DNA from 3 places in the Psychrobacillus sp. 05T411 genome. Region 3 is predicted to be linked to each of the others. Evidence: riboswitches for the same ligand, from Rfam matches in the RefSeq annotation. Region 3 holds a riboswitch; each other region holds the start of a gene.
The links. A riboswitch is a leader RNA that binds a small molecule or an ion and turns the genes downstream of it on or off. The one in region 3 is predicted to bind S-adenosylmethionine.

Region 1 (6,100 bases), on a different contig from region 3:
AATGATCTTGGTGTACCCGATACTGGAGACGATATGAATGATCCAACTTTTGAAAAACCAGCTGAATAATCCATTGAATTATTAGAAAAATCATGATACTATTAATTTAACTATACTGAACGGAGGTGAAGGAAGAATGAAAAACGCTGTGAATGCACATAGATTTATATTGGAATTTTTATCCACATCTTGTGCCATTACTCATGAAATTGCTGACAACGGGACCAGTCTGTCCATTTTTAGCAAATTAAATGAATTTCACAGCTGATAAAGTCATTCTTTCTGAACCATACACACATGGAAAAGACTGCTTTTCAGGCAGTCTTTTTTTGTGCAGAAAAATGCTTCCAGCTGAATTAAATCTAATTGAAAAGGAAGCGAACAATATGATATGTACAATACAAGAAATTAGTAAAATGCTCGGAGGAAATACCATTTTCGATAATCTATCACTTTCTATTAAAACAGGGGATCGACTTGGAATCGTTGGGCGAAACGGTGCTGGAAAAACGACCTTATTTAAGTTAGTTGCCGGTATAGAAGCGACGGATAAAGGAAGTATCCATTATAAAAAAGGAACGAAGATAGGCTACTTGGCACAGATACCTATTTTTTCTGAAGCAATCACAGGTTATGATGTGTTAAAAAGTGCTTTTCAAACATTAAACGAATTGCAAACGAAAATGAAAGCACTAGAGAAGGAGTTGTCTACCTCCAATCCAAAAGATATGGAAAAGCTACTGCAAACATATGGAAATGTTCAAGAAGAATTTTCGAACCTCGGTGGCTATATAATGGAATCCGAACTAGATAAAGTGATTCAAGGGCTTCAGTTATCCAATTTTGTTTCACAATCTTTTTTAAGTTTGAGTGGTGGAGAACAGACAAAGATCATGTTGGGCAAACTTTTACTGACAAAGCCTGATTTACTGTTGCTCGATGAGCCGACGAATCATTTGGATTTATTTGCAGTGGAATGGCTGGAGGAATATGTAGTTAATTATACTGGCACAGTTGTCATTATTTCGCATGATCGGTACTTTTTAGACCAAGTTGTAACAAAAGTGGCGGATTTAGAGGAAGGTGAACTAACGGTCTATCATGGGAATTACTCTGCTTTTAGTATTGAAAAAGAAGAACGACTCACACGTGAGTTTCAAGCATACGAAGAACAACAAAAAAAGATTAAAAAAATGAGAGAGGCGATTAAACGTTTAAGGCAATGGGCAAATGAAGCCATTCCTCCAAATCCTGGTTTACACCGTCAAGCGAGAAATATGGAAAGGGCTTTAGAACGGATGGAAAAGGTAAGAAAGCCGCTAACTGACCCGAAAAAGATGGATTTGACTTTTGAAACCGCGGAGAGAAGCGGAAAAGAAGTGATCATAATGGAGGACGTGTGCAAATCATTCGATGAAAAAGTGTTACTTCATCATGCTAACTTACATGTGTACTGGAAAGATCGTGTAGCGATTGTCGGACGTAATGGCACTGGAAAATCTACTATATTAAATTTACTTCGTGGAGAAGTTCCAGTAGATAAAGGGAGTGCACGGCTAGGTAGTAATGTACGTGTAGGCTTTCTTTCGCAGCATTACCAAATCTCGGATCCAAAAGCTCGTCTCATCGATGTGTTTCGTAGTGAAGTGAATGTCTTCGAGGGGGATGCGCGTCACATATTAGCAAAGTTTATGTTTTACGGACCTGATGTGTTTAAACGAGTAGGTGATCTAAGTGGAGGAGAACGCATGCGTCTTCGCCTTGCGCAACTCATGCATCAGGATATAAATTTATTGATGCTAGATGAACCAACAAATCATCTAGATATCGATTCAAGAGAAGTATTAGAAGATGCTCTAGAAGACTTTCAAGGGACGATTCTTGCTGTTTCGCATGATCGATACTTTTTAAATAAGCTTTTTCCAAGGACTTCTTGGTTAGATCAAGGACAACTAACTACCTTTGAAGGTCCATATGAGTGGGCACGTGGAAAATGGGAGGAGTTACAGACTAAACAATCCCCACTCACACTCGTGGAAACAAAAGAATCAGTTAAATCAAATCAAACTAAGATAAAACAAAAACAACCAATTGAAGAGGAAATTGCTGCATTAGAATTAGAAATCAAAACATTAGGAAGTCAAATAGAGTTGGAAAATGATTGGGAGACTTATGAGCGATTGATGGAAACTAAAAAACTACAAGAGCAGCAATTAGAGAAATTATTGGAGAAATGGATGGAGAATGAAAATTGAAACGCATTGCAATAGATATGGATGAAGTTATTTCGGCTTTCAGTATGAAATGTTTGCAGCTTTTTAATGCAGAATACAATTCAAACTATAATGTAATTCATCTTCAGGGAAAGCTATTAGCGGAGCTAGATCAACGTTTTAAGGAGAAAGTGAATGATTATTTAGCAGAGGAAACTTTTTTTCTCGATTTAGAGGTGATTGAAGGAAGTCAAGATGCATTGCGAGGATTAAATGAGCAATATGAGATTTTCATTGTTACCGCGGCGATGGACTTTCCTGCTTCATTGGCACCAAAATATCAATGGTTGAAAAAGCATTTTCCTTTCTTGAATGAAAAGCATTTCGTTTTTTGTGGAGATAAAAGTATCATTCGGGCAGATTATTTAATAGATGATACGCCAAGTAATTTAGATGCATTTTGCGGGGAGGGGATTTTATTTTCCGCTCCTCATAATAGGAACGAAAACAGATACACACGTTTGAATAATTGGAAAGAAGTCGAATATTATTTTTTGTAATATAAAGTATCCTATGTTAATTATCAGTAACATTAATAACTCGTACAAAAAGCGATAAAACTTCGCCTGAATAAGCTTATCCTTGAAATGAAAGAAAAGAAAAAATTATGAATAAAGACCTTTCTATTAGAATATCCATTAAGAAAGAAATTTTTACTAATAATTTTAACTAGTTGCACAAATATTTTGCTCGTGGTAGTATTTACTAGATTACATAAATACACCAATTAAATACTTCTTATCAAGAGAAGCAGAGGGACATGGCCCTGTGAAGCTTCAGCAACCTCTGACATTGTCAGAAAGGTGCTAACTCCTACAAGATTTTTGGTCTTGAGAGATAAGAACTGAGAGCTATCCTTACACCCTCTTTTCTTATCCATGAGAAAAGAGGGTTTTTATCTTCATTCAGCGAAAATACTCTCATCTCTATAGAAGGTGAGATGAATGCGGTTTTGTTTACTGTTCAGCTTGTGTTCAAACGCCCGCTGGACGAAGATAAAGCCTCCGGAGGATGTCACAGATTTTGAAAGGAGTTAAAGAAGGCAGTCTAAGTTCGCGACATCCTGTAGGCCTCAAGCTCGATTCAAAATCTGGACGTAATTACGCCGAGGTGTAATTGATGTTACATAGAAAGGAAGAGGAAGAAAATGCCGATTAATGTACCAAAACAGTTGCCAGCGACGGCCTTATTAAAAAAAGAAAAGATATTCGTGATGGATGAGGAACGTGCTACTGGGCAGGATATACGTCCTATGAATATCATTATTTTAAACTTAATGCCTGAGAAAGAAAAAACAGAGCTGCAACTTTTAAGATTATTAGGGAATACACCACTTCAAGTGAATGTTACTTTTATGAACATGGCTTCCCATGAATCTAAAAATGTAAGTAAAACGCATTTAGATACGTTTTACACAACGTTCGAAGAGATCAAACATCGTAAATACGATGGGCTGATAATTACTGGAGCCCCAATTGAGCATCTACCGTTTGAGGATGTGAATTATTGGGATGAAATGAAGGAAATTATGGAGTGGACTAAAACGAATGTCACATCTGTTTTCCATATTTGTTGGGGGGCACAAGCTGCTTTGTATCATCATTATGGAATCGATAAATACGAACTACCAAAGAAATGCTTTGGTGTATTTAATCATCGTTTATCTGATTTAACGGTTAATCTTGTACGCGGATTTAACGATGTTTTCAACGCTCCTGTGTCTCGTTATACATCGATCCCTTATGAAAAAATTAAAAACGATCCAAGATTAAATATACTTTCTCTATCAGACGATGCTGGCGTTTTTTTGATCATTTCCAAAGATGAAAAACATATTATGGTTACTGGTCACCTAGAATATGACGCAACAACTTTAGCTGATGAATATAACCGTGATCTGGATAAAGGAATTGATATCGATGTACCAAAAAATTATTTCCCGAATGATGACCCATCTAAAGAACCATTAAATACATGGCGTTCCCATACGCATTTATTATTTTCCAACTGGTTGAACTATTACGTATACCAAGAAACACCTTACGAGTGGGAATAAACGATAGAAAAGCACAGAGCATTCGTTTGCTCTGTGCTAGTTTTTATTTAAAAATCCGATCAATTTCTGCAATTTCATCAGTTGAAAGTTGCACATCTAAGGTTTTCAAATTAGCTAAAACTTGCTCCGGTATTTTTGCTCCAGGAATGATTACGTCGATTGCTTCCTGTGCTAAATACCATGCAAGTACAATATTTGCAATTCCAACATTTCTATCGCCTGCTATTTGTCGTAGTTGCTCCACTTTTTCCAGGTTTTGTACAAATGGTTGCCCTTGGAATAATGGATTTTTGGAACGACCATCTTCAAATGTACTATTCTTATCGAATTTTCCCGTTAATAAGCCAGATGCAAGTGGATAATAAGGAATAAAGGAAATTTTCTTTTCCAGCGTATATGGTAAAAATTCATTTTCTGCATCGCGTTTTAATAAATTGTAACCAGATTGAAGGACATCAATATATCCATCTTGGTTGCCCTCCTTTAATTGATCAAGGGAAAAGTTCGATACACCAATGGCACGTATTTTTCCTTCTTCTTTTAAACGTTGAAGTGTGCCAATTGCTTCTGCTTTCGGTGTATTTTCATCTGGATAATGTATATAAAATAGATCAATATAGTCAGTTTGTAGACTGCGCAAACTATTTTCCACCGTTTCTCTTAAAAACTTAGGAGAGTTGTCTATAAAAACTTGTCCATCTTCTAATTTGTGTGCCCCTTTTGAAGCTAATATAATTTCGTGTCGGCTCTGACTTTCTTTTAAGACTTCTCCAATTAACTCTTCCGATCTCCCTTTACCGTAGATGAAAGCTGTATCCAAAAAGTCAATTCCATTATTAATTGCTGTACGAACGATTTCTTTTCCAGTTTCATCGTTTAGATTAGGAAATAGATTATGTCCTCCTACTGCATTTGTACCTAATCCAACTGGATTTACAAATAATCCTGTTTTACCGATCTCGACTTTGACTACCATACTAGTAAAACAACTCCTTTTTCTGATAACTTTCATGATAATCATACCAATTTAAAATATTCGCTTAAAGCAATAAGATTTACTTTAAGAGATTAAAGGAATTTTTCTTCTCTATGACGAATAATATGCTTTATGAAGAAAGAAAACTAAGGAGCTTAAAGATATTGAATACAAATTTATTTTTCGTCCGCCACGCACATTCTACCTATTCATCAGATGAGTTTAACAGACCATTGTCAGAACGCGGGATGCTAGACGCAAAGTTAATTACGAATCTCTCGAAATTGTTGCAAATCGACCACGTCATTTCAAGTCCATATAAAAGAGCCTTTCAAACTGTTGAAGGAATCGCAGAATTGATCGGGGAAGAAATAGAATTGATGGACGATTTTCGTGAACGCTTGCTTTCGAAACATCCCCTAGCAGATTTTAACGAGGCTATTTCACAAGTGTGGGCAGATTTTGATTTTTCATTGGAAGGAGGAGAGTCCAATCATCTTGCCCAAAAAAGAGGGCTAGAGGCAACCCTCCAAGTTTTAGATAAGTACGAAGGTCAAAATATCGCAATCGGGACACATGGCAACATCATGGTGCTCATTATGAATTATTTTGATCCGCGATTTGACGTCCACTTTTGGCAGGAGCTTGCCATGCCTGATATATATAAACTTACTTTTAATAAAAAGAGACTTGTTGCAGTTACAAGAATAAATCCGCAAGTAGTAAGCTTATCAAACACAGGCTATTCAATATATACAAGAGCAGATTAACTTTGATAGATATTGAAAAAAGAAT
Region 2 (6,100 bases), on a different contig from region 3:
TTGAGAATTCCTCTATGCATTTCTTTGCAAATTGGGCTGCACGAAAGTTTATATCATACGCTTGGCTACCAAGATCATACTCGTTCAATACAACTGGCGTTCCACCAAATGTATTCGTGCAAATGATGTCTGCACCTGCTTCTAAATATTCACGATGAATTTGCTCAATGATTCCTGGGTTGACGATATTCAAATACTCATTGCACCCGTCATATTGCTCTCCTCCGAAGTCTTCCGGCGCGAGATTCACATTTTGGATCATTGTCCCCATCGCACCGTCGATAATGAGGATTCTATTTTGAAGTTGCTGCTCAATTAGATGTTTGTACATAGCTGTTTTCTCTCGCTTTCTTACTATCGATTTCATTAATATGTTTGATTAATTCGAGCGACATATCGTATCTGAAAAAAGGTGTAATTATATAAATACCATTGAATAATTCCGCTGCAGTGTCTATTAGTTCTTTGGCAATTTGTATTCCTTCTGCAGTGGCACTTTCTCTATCTTCGCCACATGCACGCATCCTTTCTAACACTTCATCGGATAATTTGATGCCCGGTACTTCATTGTGCAAGAACTCGGAATTTCGAATATTTGTTAGCGGCATAATACCGATGAAAATAGGAGTTGCTAAATGTTTGGTTGCCTCATAAATTTCTTGAATTTTTTCTTTTGTGTAGACAGGTTGCGTGATGAAATAATCGGCACCACATTCGATTTTCTTCTCTAATCGTTTTACAGCACGGTCTAAGACTCGAACATTTGGATTAAAAGCCGCTGCTATAGAGAAGTTTGCCTTCTTTCGAAGCGATTTCCCTGAGAATGAAATACCTTCGTTTAATTGCTTAATTAATTGAATTAATTCCAAACTTGAAACGTCATAAACACTTGTAGCACCCGGGAAGTCACCAATTTTTGTTGGGTCACCTGTTACCGCTAAGATGTCATGAATACCAAGCGCATCCAGCCCCATTAAATGCGATTGGAGGCCAATAAGATTGCGATCGCGACAAGTAATATGTGCAAGCGGTCGAATATTATTTTGTAGCTTTAACATAGATCCCATCGCCATATTGCTAATGCGAGGGGAAGCAAGTGAATTATCCGCCATTGTCACAGCATCAACACCAGCATCGTAGAGTTTACTTGCACCTTCCATAAATGTTGTCGTATCTAGGTGTCGCGGTGTGTCTAGTTCTACAATTATAGTCCGTTCTTTTTGTGCTTTTTCATGAAGAGCCTCGTTGATATTTGGCTCTGCTTCACGAATGATAATCGGCTTTTTAGGAGCAACAACTTTCGCTTTTAATGGGGGTAATTGGCCAATTCTTTTTTTCGCAGCTTCGATATGCTTTGGAGTCGTTCCACAACATCCACCTATCAATCGAACGCCTTCTTCACGGAGAAGCAATGCTGCACGACCAAAATAATCGGCCTCTGATTCGTACACTATGCGACCATCCTCCATATCCAGTAAACTTGCATTCGGAAAAGCTGAAAGGAACGCATTTTTCGGAAGTGTAACTCCCTCTAGTGCTTGTATGGTATGGAAAGGACCTAGACGGCAATTGACTCCAACAACGTCTGCACCTAATACATCAAGTTGTTGTAATGCGTCATTCAGTGATAAACCATTTTGCAATATGCCTGGCTCATGCATGGATACTTGCGCTATGATTGGTGTGTCCGTCAACTTTCTTAAATGAGTAACTGTTGCAGATAATTCTTCAAAATCATAATACGTTTCGAGTAATAGTCCATCCGGATTGCCAGTAAGCAAGTGACTCGCTTGCCCATCAACCATTTGAATAATTTCGGCTAACGTTGCATCACTTTTACGAATGCCCCGTATTCCCCCTATTGTTCCTAGCACAAACTGTCTACCCGGTGCAGCAGCTCGTTTAGCGATTTGAATTGCCGCTTCATTGATTTCCTTCACTTTATTTTCTAAGCCGTATCTGGCCAATTTAATCGCATTTGCGCCGTATGTATTCGTTTGGATAATATCTGCACCTGCTGTGATATAGTCCTGGTGGATCTTCTCGATAATTTCTGGTCTTTCGATGTTTAGTTCCTCATTGCAATAGTCAATTCCATAAGAATATAGCAGCGTCCCCATTGCTCCATCTGCCGTTAACACACTTGTTTGTAGTTTATCTAACAATCCCACTCGCACCCATCCTCTCTACAATAAAAAAAAGCCCACTTTTAAAAAGAAGGCTTTACGAGTATAATAATTCGTCCCTTCTCATCTTTCAGACTATTATATGTCTGCTGGATTTAGCACCTGACCTAAACGGCAGGTTGCTGAAGCTTCACAGGGCCAGTCCCTCAGCTTCTCTTGATAAGAATTAAATATTCAGTTTTTTAGTTAGACATATCGTACCTTTAATAAACTAAAGCGTCAAGTACATTTTAGAATTTTCTTTATATTTAACTGGCGATTTATCGATTTATGCCAATAAAAATAGGACCAAAATTGAATTTTGGCCCTACAATATCATCTAAAATTAAATTCTTGCACCAATTAACGCTGCTGTATCTTTCCCATTTTGAATACAAGCACCGATGCCAACCCCATAATACGAACATCCAGCCAGTACCACATTAGGCATCACAACTGCCATTTTCTCCTTCAAAGATTGAACCGCTTGTCCATGCTCTAAGTGATAATTTGGCATTAAATCATTCCATTTGGTCACTTCGACAACTTGAGGCTTCCCAGTTAATTTCAAGCTCTTTTCGATATCTTGTAAAGCGACTTGAACTAACTCTTCCTCACGCATATCTTTCATCTTTTCAAATGCAGGATTTGTGCTTTTGTAGAACATACGAACAAGCAAATGGCTATTTTCAGATGTATGCTTCCACTTGCGACTTGTCCATGTACACGCATTGCATTTCACATCGCTATTTTCGGAAACGATAAAGCCGGTACCTTCAGCAGGAAGCTGTTCATCCGGAATGTCAAACCCGAGATAAATACTAATGAGAGATGAATTTTTTAGTTTATTAAAATCAGCGTCCAATTCTTCGTCTTGCAATAGACTTTGTGCCACATTATGTGGAGTTGTTAATATAACGTAATCTGCTTCGATTGACTCATGATTAGAAAAGGAAACCTCATATCTATCTTCATTTTTCGCAACTTTCGTTGTGTGTACTCCTTTTAAAATAGTAGCATCGCTTAGCTCTTTTTCTAAGCGATCTATTAATGCAGAAAGGCCATTTTTAAAAGAAATAAACTTTTTATTGGAAGCACTTTGGAATTTTTCTTTATTCGCTTCTAAACCTTTGATAATGCTACCGTATTCATCTTTATAATCTACTAAATAAGGTAATGTGGAAGCCAGTGTTAGCTTATCTAGATTTCCAGAATATACACCTGATAGGACAGGTGCTATTTGTTTTTCCACTAACTCTTTACCTAAGAAATGCTCTAAAAAAGATCCAATCGAGCTATCTTTTGTAAAGCTTTCATTAGGCAACTCAAAATCTTTCAACGCCTCTTCTTTACCTTCTTCAGAAACTAATGTGCTACTTTCTAACGATTCCTCACTCGTTGGTATACCAAATACCGTATCCGCAGGGATGGCGTGCAACTCATTATTCGTATATATATAAGAAATACCTGTTGCATTATAGACAAGTTCGTCTTGTAAATTTAACTCTTCGACTAAAGGCAAAACTCCTGCATTGCGTGCAACAATGGAGTCTGCTCCGGTTTCCATGATAAACTCTCCATTACGGACAGAATGAATTTTTCCCCCTAAATAATCATTCGATTCCACTAAAACTAACTCTATATCTAAGGCTTTTTCTATTTTAAGCTTTTGCAAATAGTGCATAGCAGAAAGTCCTGTAATTCCTCCGCCAATCACAATTACTTTTTTCAAAATGCTCACTCCTTGTCTTAAATCCGGTATTATTCACTACCTCTAGTATAATCATTATATAAAATATGCGGTATGATTTACCTCACTATTCTTTCCCTATTCCATTAGAAATCCGCAATAGTTTTCCATTTCGTCAAATTCACAAAAAAATCCTTCTATCAGCTAGCATTGCTAATAGAAGGATTTTCTCATAATGGACGTATTACTGCACGTACCGGACTTCCATCTGCACCTTGAATCCTAAGAGGCAAGGCTATTAGTTCATAATCACCAGGATCAATATCTAGTAATGATAGATTTTCTAAAATATGCACCCCATGACGATAAAGCGCATGATGAGCTGGCAAGTCTTTACTATTCAAATCATCAACTGAAGGATGGTCGACTCCGATTAAAAAGATACCTTTTTCCTGCAAAAACGCACCTATATTTTCTTTTAATAGGGGAATTTTTGTTGGAAATTGTTCCTCATTAATCGTTTTAGCTGTTTTTAAAAGTAATCGTTCCGCGCCATCGAGATCAAACACTTGCAACTCTTCTCTTCCAATTAACTCTAATCCCGTCACATCCACTACTTTTGCACGTCCAATATAAATATTAATATCGAGCTGTTCAATTGTCGGTGCTTGGTTATCAAAATGAAACGGAGCATCGGCATGCGTCCCTGTATGCACACTCGTTGTGATTCGTCCTATATTAACGGAACCAGTCTGTTCTTTCGTATATGCAAGTTCAAATTGAAATGGCGTATCGCCTGGCCAAGTACCGATTTTATTTGAAAAGGCTTGTGAAATATCTATCCATTTTGTCATTGCCAACCCCCGCTATAAATTCGTTCTCAAATCCCATAATTCAGGGAAAAATCGATGATCCAGCACTTTACGTAAATAATTCACGCCGGATGAACCACCTGTTCCAGTTTTAAAACCAATAATACGTTCCACTGTTTTCATATGGCGGAAGCGCCACTGTTGTAGCCAGTCCTCCACATCTACGAGCTTTTCTGCTAACTGATACAAATTCCAGTACTTATCCACATTTAAATAGACTTCCTTCCAAGCACTCGCAACCGACTTATCTCCACTATACGTTACGGAATAGTCACGCTTCACAACCGCCGGATTCAGCGCAAATCCTGCTTTTGCTAGTGCTTGGATAGACACATCATAAATGCTCGGTGCATGGAACGCTTTTTCTAGCTGCTCATGTAAGGCTGTATCTTGTTCGTAGATTTTCAGAATATGCTTCGTTTTATAGCCCAGTGCAAATTCAATTTGTCGGTACTGGTATGATTGAAATCCAGATGCTTTTCCTAGTGTATCCCGAAACTCTAAATACTCAGCTGGCGTTAATGTTGATAATACATCCCAAGCTTGAATAATCTGTGTTTGGATTTTCGTCACACGAGCGAGCATCTTAAAGGCAGCTTGCATTTTATCATCTGAAATTGCTTGGATAGCATTAGTTAATTCGTGCAATATTAACTTCATCCAAAGCTCGCTTACTTGGTGAATTACAATAAATAACATTTCGTCATGATGGCCCGATAACCGTTTTTGACTCGATAAAATGCTATCAAGCTGCAGATAATCACCGTAAGTCATATCATCTCGAAAATCAGTGTGAATTCCTTTTTCACTTTTCGGATCCGAATTATTCTCTGCCATTTAACCCCTCCTTTTTAAGCAACAACATCTCGCTTATTTTCGAATTTTTTATATGCCTCTTCTTTCATTATTTTCTTTAGAATTTGCACTGTTTTCCATACATCTTCAAAAGAGTTATATAATGCAAGCGGCGCTAAACGAATACCATTTGGAGAACGGAAATCTGGAATGACTTGAAATTCCTTTAATGCTTTACAAATACGTGCTGCTTCTTCATGCACTAAATATATATGACCCCCTCGACGGTTATGTTCTTTTGGACTGGCAATCATAAACTGATGGTCACTCAACTCTTCTTCTATTAGTAATGTCATATAATCCGTTAATTTCAATGATTTATCACGAATGGCATCTATCCCTGCCTCTGCGAATATTTCCAGTGAACCATATAATGGAGCGGCACTTAATATATTTGGCGTCCCGATTTGGTAAGCACTCGCATCAGTTGCGGGTGTCATTTGAATCGAAAGATCAAACTGCTTTTCTTTGTCAGAACCAAACCATCCAGCAAGTCCTGGTTTTTGTCCGAAATGTTT
Region 3 (6,100 bases):
TTGTGTTCAATAAAATTGGAATTCCGCTCAGGCCGACAAATTGATCTAATAATACAGCTTTTCCTTCCATAACCGGCATTCCAGCAACTGGACCAATATTTCCTAGACCTAATATTGCTGTACCATCAGTTACAATGGCAACGGAGTTTCCAATCGAAGTAAAGTAGTTAGCTTTTTCTGGATGATGAAGTATTTCCATACATACACTTGCAACTCCAGGCGTGTAGATTCGTTGTAAATCTCCAAGGGAGCGTACATCTAACCTACTCTTCATCGCAATTTTTCCACCCTCATGCGCGTTTAAAACATCATCCGTTACCGCATGAATTTTTACTCCATTACCAATCGCTTCAATATTTGCGATTACTTTATCTAATTGCTCAATAGATTTACATGTAATTGTAATATCACGAACTGTTATTAATGCACCACTTTTTAATGTTGTAATATCACCAATATCTCCATCACCTAGTCCAATCGCCGTTGCAACTTTCGCAAAATTACCTGGCTTCGAAGGAGTTTCTACAATAATATTTCGAATAATATGTTGGTTTTGCATGTTATATCTCCTTTAAACTCACTTTTTCGACCACTCGATTATAACATAAAAAAACCCCTCATTCATAAGGAATGAAGGAATCTTTCTTATATTAAGAGAATAAAAGTCTTTCTAATGCTAAAGGTTCTATATATTGACCATCTTTATATACACGCATATTCCCACCTGAAATTTCATCGATTAGAATTATTTCATTTGTTTTGGCATCACGGCCGAACTCCAGTTTAATATCGTATAAATCTAACCCTTTTATTGCTAAATCCTCTTTCACTAATTGAGAAATTTGTTTGGTTAAAGTTTGTAATATTTCATATTCCTCTTCTGAAAGAATAGAAAGCATGGAAAGGGCTTGTTTCGAGATTGGCGGATCTTGACGCTCGTCGTCTTTAATCGTTACTTCCACAAATGCATCTAAAGGTTGTCCCTCTTCACAATATGCTCCATATCTACGTAAAAAGCTTCCGACAGCTTTAAAGCGGCAAATAACTTCAAGTCCTTTACCAAAAACTTTCGCTTCTTTTACAGTCATTGTAGATTCTTCGATATTAGAATCGATAAAATGGGTTGGTATTTCTTTTTCCATTAACTTTTGAAAGAAATAAGTAGTCATGCGTAGTCCTGCTTTTCCAGCGCCTTCTATTGTTAAGCCGACCGTATTGGCACCGGGATCAAAGACACCATTTTCACCAGTTACATCATCTTTAAATTTTAATAAAACATCCCCATTATCCAGCTTGTAAACGTCTTTTGTTTTACCTTGATAGGTAAGATTCATTTGCAACTTCCTCCTTCAATTAACTACGCCTTATTTTACACCTAAAAGACATATTCAAACAATATACCCGATAGATCTTAGTACATTATTTATAAATGAATGCGAGTAGGCAAAAATTTCTTCTCGTTCCGGTTCTTGATGGAGATCATGAAAACAATTTTTCCATTCTTTATACTGATACTCAGAAAGTGTTTGTTTTTTTAACCAACTAATTGTTGCCTTCGTATCCGTAATTTTATCTCGTTCTCCCGTCATTAACAAAATCGGAACATTGGGAACAGACTCTTCCGACTGTACGACCGTTTTCATCAATGTTTGCAATTCTTTATACCAGTCATTGGTAACGAGCGTACTATATGCTGGATCCTCGACAAATTGGCGGAATACTTCATAGTTTCTTGTTAATTCATTTAACTCAATCTCATGGTTAATCTTTTGCGGGACGGATAATTTTGCTAGTGCATTTGTCCATTTAGACGGCATTTTTTTTAGGTGAAGCCATGGAGATGTTAGAATTACCCCTGCATATTCCAATTCTAGTTTGCGCATCACTCTTATTAATAATGTTGCCCCTAGCCCATGTCCCATTAAAAAAATTGGTAAATCATATGTTACTGCAACTTGGAGTGCCTGTTTTATATATTCTTTATACAATTCAAAAGACTCATCATGTAGCCCTTTTGCTTTTTTTAGTTCACCATGACCAGGTAAATCCCCCATAACGATATGGCAATTAGAGCTTCTTAATTTTTCAATTAGCCAAGCATATCTACGATGGTGTTCATATGCACTATGTACGAGGATGATTACTGCCTTTGGTTTTTCTTCTGCTTCCCATTTCCACATGAACAGCACACCTTCCTGTTTTGTTTCATTTTTTGTGTTTGTTTGTTACGATTAATTATATTCTATTTTAATAAAGGGTGTGTATTTATTGATTTATCCTTATAAAGACAAAATTCCATCGATTGATGAATCTGCTTTTATAGCTGATTATGTCACAATAACAGGCGATGTGACAATCGGTCCGGAGTCTACAATTTGGTTCAATACGGTAATTAGAGGGGACGTTGCTCCTACGATTATTGGTCGTAAAGTAAGTATTCAAGATTTAAGTTGCCTTCATCAAAGTCCAAATAAGCCACTCATTATCGAGGACGAAGTAACGATTGGGCATCAAGCAACTTTACATAGTTGTATCGTTCGAAAAGGTGCATTAGTTGGGATGGGTTCCATTATTTTAGATGGTGCCGAAATCGGAGAAGGTGCATTTATCGGAGCAGGAAGTCTTGTACCTCCTGGCAAGAAAATTCCGCCTGGTTCACTAGCATTTGGAAATCCCGCAAAAGTAGTACGAGAGCTTAATGATGCTGATAAAGAAGATATGCAGCGCATTATTCGAAAGTATGTGGAAAAAGGCGAGTATTATAAATCGTTGCAGAGATAAAGGCTAAGAGCGCCACTCGTGTGGCAACATCCTGTTGGCCCCGGCAGGAATCGCTACCTGCAGCGAAAATCAATGAAAATTGCTTACTTACTCAGCATCGACTCGCTAAAAACAAAATTTTATACAGTTTTTTCTAATGCGAATCCAGGAAATGGCTTAGGGCAACCAACCGATCATTGAAAGCAACTAGTACTATGTTGAAAGCAACTAAATCAGCACGAGAGCAACCAAAACACTAGTGAAAGCAACCAATTTTTAAAATAGCAAGTTTACTTGGATTGAGACGCCCATGACTGTGACGCATTATTTATAAATGTTGCGCGTTTGAATGGCAACGTTGCGCAAATGACCTACAATGTTGCGTGTAACGACTAGGATTTTGCGCATTTTTGATCTTATATTCTTATCTAGCTAAATAGTGGGAATCATTTTGCCGTAGCTGGTCGTGCCACATGAGCCAAAGTCATGAACCCACTTGCGTGTAACACGAGTAGGTTCATGGGAGGTGCGACAAACGCGAAGGTTAGCAGGAACTCACTAAGTAGCATTATACCTATTTCATATACATTATAAAAAATGTCTTATCTTATGTTACCTGAAAACAGTTATCTACTATAGTTTTATAGAAAAAAAAAGCCACCACTTTTAAAAAGTGATGGCTTTTCTTATTACTTATAATCCTGCTTTTTCTTTTAAAGCGTCTGCTTTATCTGTTTTTTCCCATGGCGCGTCGATGTCTGTACGACCGAAGTGACCATAAGCTGCAGTTGGTTTGTAAATTGGACGACGTAGGTCTAGCATTTTAATAATGCCTGCTGGACGAAGGTCAAATAGTTCACGAATGTAAGCTACTAATTGTGCCTCTTCTACTTTTCCAGTTCCAAATGTATCAACAGCGATCGATACAGGTTGAGCTACTCCAATAGCATAAGCTAATTGTACTTCGCAACGGTCTGCAAGTCCTGCAGCGACAATGTTTTTTGCTACATAACGAGCAGCATATGCAGCGGAACGGTCTACTTTCGTTGGATCTTTACCAGAGAAAGCACCGCCTCCATGACGAGCGTAACCACCGTAAGTATCTACGATAATTTTACGACCTGTTAAACCTGCATCCCCTTGAGGTCCACCGATTACAAAACGGCCAGTTGGGTTGATAAAGTATTTTGTATTTTCATCGATTAAATGAGCAGGAACAATCGGCTTGATCACTACTTCTTTTAAATCTTTTTGAATTTGTTCTAGCGTAATTTCTGGATGATGTTGCGTAGAAATAACAATCGTATCAATACGAACTGGATTATTATTCTCATCATACTCCACTGTTACTTGTGTTTTACCATCTGGGCGTAAGTAGTCTAATGTTTCATCTTTACGCACTTGGGCTAAACGACGTGACAGCTTATGCGCTAAACTAATTGGAAGTGGCATAAGTTCAGGTGTTTCATTACATGCGTAACCAAACATTAAACCTTGGTCCCCTGCTCCAATTGCTTCGATATCTGAATCCGTCATAGATCCTTCACGAGCTTCTAACGCTTGGTCAACACCCATAGCAATATCAACAGACTGCTCATCAATTGCAGTCAATACTGCAGATGTTTCTGAGTCAAAACCATATTTAGCACGAGTGTAACCAATTTCTTTAATAGTAGAACGTACTACTTTTGGGATATCTACATAAGTAGACGTTGTAATTTCTCCTGCAACTAAAACAAGACCTGTTGTTACACTTGTTTCACAAGCAACACGTGCATTTGGATCTTCTGTTAAAATAGCATCTAATATAGCATCCGAAATTTGATCGCAAATTTTGTCTGGATGCCCTTCTGTAACTGATTCCGACGTAAATAATCGGCGTTGTGTCATAGAATATTCCTCCTATATCCTGCGAGATTTCTCTCAAGAATTGATACGGTACTCATTCCCATGTCAAGCCATTTCAAATGGATTAAACTTGAAGCCGTTTCGGACTTGGCACACAAGGATAAAGGGCGATGTTATATAAAAAAACCTTTCACTCACGTAAATGTACATGAGGAAAGGTATTAATTTCATAAGCACCTTTCACTCTTATCAATCAAGGAATCACACCTTGTCTCAGGTTGGGCACCTTTGTAATAAAAAAAATTACAGGTTGCCGGGTTTCATAGGGCCTGACCCCTCCACCAGCTCGGGATAAGAGTATCCGTTCAATAAAACATCATACGGAAACTCCGTACAAAAGTCAATAATTTTTTAGTGCCTATTAGAAAAGATAAAAAAATAATACATTAATTAGTGTAGACTATTTAACTTAATGTGTTATACTAATTCACATATAAACGAAAAATTCCTCCACCCTTGAGGAAATAATGAAAAAAGGATGGTAAATACAATATGAATTCAATCGATACGGTGAGTGAACTGAACGAATTGCTAGCTGGAAACAATATTAGCGTACAATTATCAGTGCCGCAACTTGTGGAAAAAGCAACATCTAGAGGAGAAGCTATTTTAACTTCTACAGGTGCTGTAAAAGCAGAAACAGGTAAATATACAGGCCGTTCCCCACAAGATAAATATATCGTAGAAGAACCTATCTCTAAAGACAAAATCGATTGGGGTTCCGTAAACCAACCTATCTCTTCTGAAATTTTTGACGCACTATATAAAAAAGTAACGAACTATTTAAAAGAACAAGAAGAATTATTTGTCTTTAAAGGATTCGCAGGAGCAGATAAAGAATCCCGTCTTGGCATTCAAGTGATTAATGAATTTGCATGGCATAATTTATTTGCACATCAATTATTCATCCGCCCTACGGAAGAAGAACTGTCAACACATCAAGCAGATTTCACCATTGTAAGTGCACCAAACTTCAAAGCTGATCCAGCTATCGATGGCACTAAATCAGAAACATTCATCATCGTTTCTATGGAAAAGCGTATCGTATTAATCGGTGGAACGGAATATGCTGGTGAAATGAAAAAATCCATCTTCTCTATTATGAACTATTTGTTACCAGAACAAAACATTTTTCCGATGCATTGTTCAGCAAACGTTGGAGAAGCAGGAGATGTTGCATTATTCTTCGGTTTATCTGGAACAGGGAAAACGACTCTTTCTGCAGATGCAGGACGTAAGCTAATCGGAGATGACGAGCACGGATGGTCGGATAATGGCGTATTTAATATCGAAGGTGGCTGCTACGCTAAATGTATCGACTTAACTCGTGAAAACGAACCACAAATCTTTGATGCTATTACATTCGGAACAGTTTTAGAGAATGTAGTTGTGGATTTAGAAACTCGCGTTGCCAACTATGCAGATGATTCAT

Region 1: linked by a shared signal. The riboswitch ahead of metA (homoserine O-acetyltransferase MetA) and the one ahead of metK (methionine adenosyltransferase) in region 3 are both predicted to bind S-adenosylmethionine.
Region 2: linked by a shared signal. The riboswitch ahead of AC1DFT_RS04385 (bifunctional homocysteine S-methyltransferase/methylenetetrahydrofolate reductase) and the one ahead of metK (methionine adenosyltransferase) in region 3 are both predicted to bind S-adenosylmethionine.

Annotation. Positions count from the first base shown of each region.
Region 1 covers NZ_JBFTLO010000001.1:26,355-32,454, forward strand. Annotated here, with positions in the region: gene AC1DFT_RS00125 (hypothetical protein) at 1-69, shown strand, start outside; gene AC1DFT_RS00130 (RAxF-45 family protein) at 137-268, shown strand; gene abc-f (ribosomal protection-like ABC-F family protein) at 387-2,255, shown strand; gene AC1DFT_RS00140 (5' nucleotidase, NT5C type) at 2,252-2,773, shown strand; SAM riboswitch class I at 3,009-3,117, shown strand; gene metA (homoserine O-acetyltransferase MetA) at 3,421-4,329, shown strand; gene AC1DFT_RS00150 (aldo/keto reductase) at 4,373-5,305, opposite strand; gene AC1DFT_RS00155 (histidine phosphatase family protein) at 5,470-6,075, shown strand.
Region 2 covers NZ_JBFTLO010000004.1:37,014-43,113, forward strand. Annotated here, with positions in the region: gene metH (methionine synthase) at 1-331, opposite strand, end outside; gene AC1DFT_RS04385 (bifunctional homocysteine S-methyltransferase/methylenetetrahydrofolate reductase) at 312-2,171, opposite strand; SAM riboswitch class I at 2,247-2,352, opposite strand; gene AC1DFT_RS04390 (protoporphyrinogen oxidase) at 2,512-3,897, opposite strand; gene kynB (arylformamidase) at 4,086-4,715, opposite strand; gene kynA (tryptophan 2,3-dioxygenase) at 4,722-5,564, opposite strand; gene kynU (kynureninase) at 5,579-6,100, opposite strand, start outside.
Region 3 covers NZ_JBFTLO010000014.1:52,023-58,122, forward strand. Annotated here, with positions in the region: gene AC1DFT_RS12790 (NAD-dependent malic enzyme) at 1-559, opposite strand, end outside; gene AC1DFT_RS12795 (phosphoribosylaminoimidazolesuccinocarboxamide synthase) at 651-1,334, opposite strand; gene AC1DFT_RS12800 (alpha/beta hydrolase) at 1,389-2,180, opposite strand; gene AC1DFT_RS12805 (gamma carbonic anhydrase) at 2,269-2,781, shown strand; gene metK (methionine adenosyltransferase) at 3,454-4,650, opposite strand; SAM riboswitch class I at 4,852-4,966, opposite strand; gene pckA (phosphoenolpyruvate carboxykinase (ATP)) at 5,161-6,100, shown strand, end outside.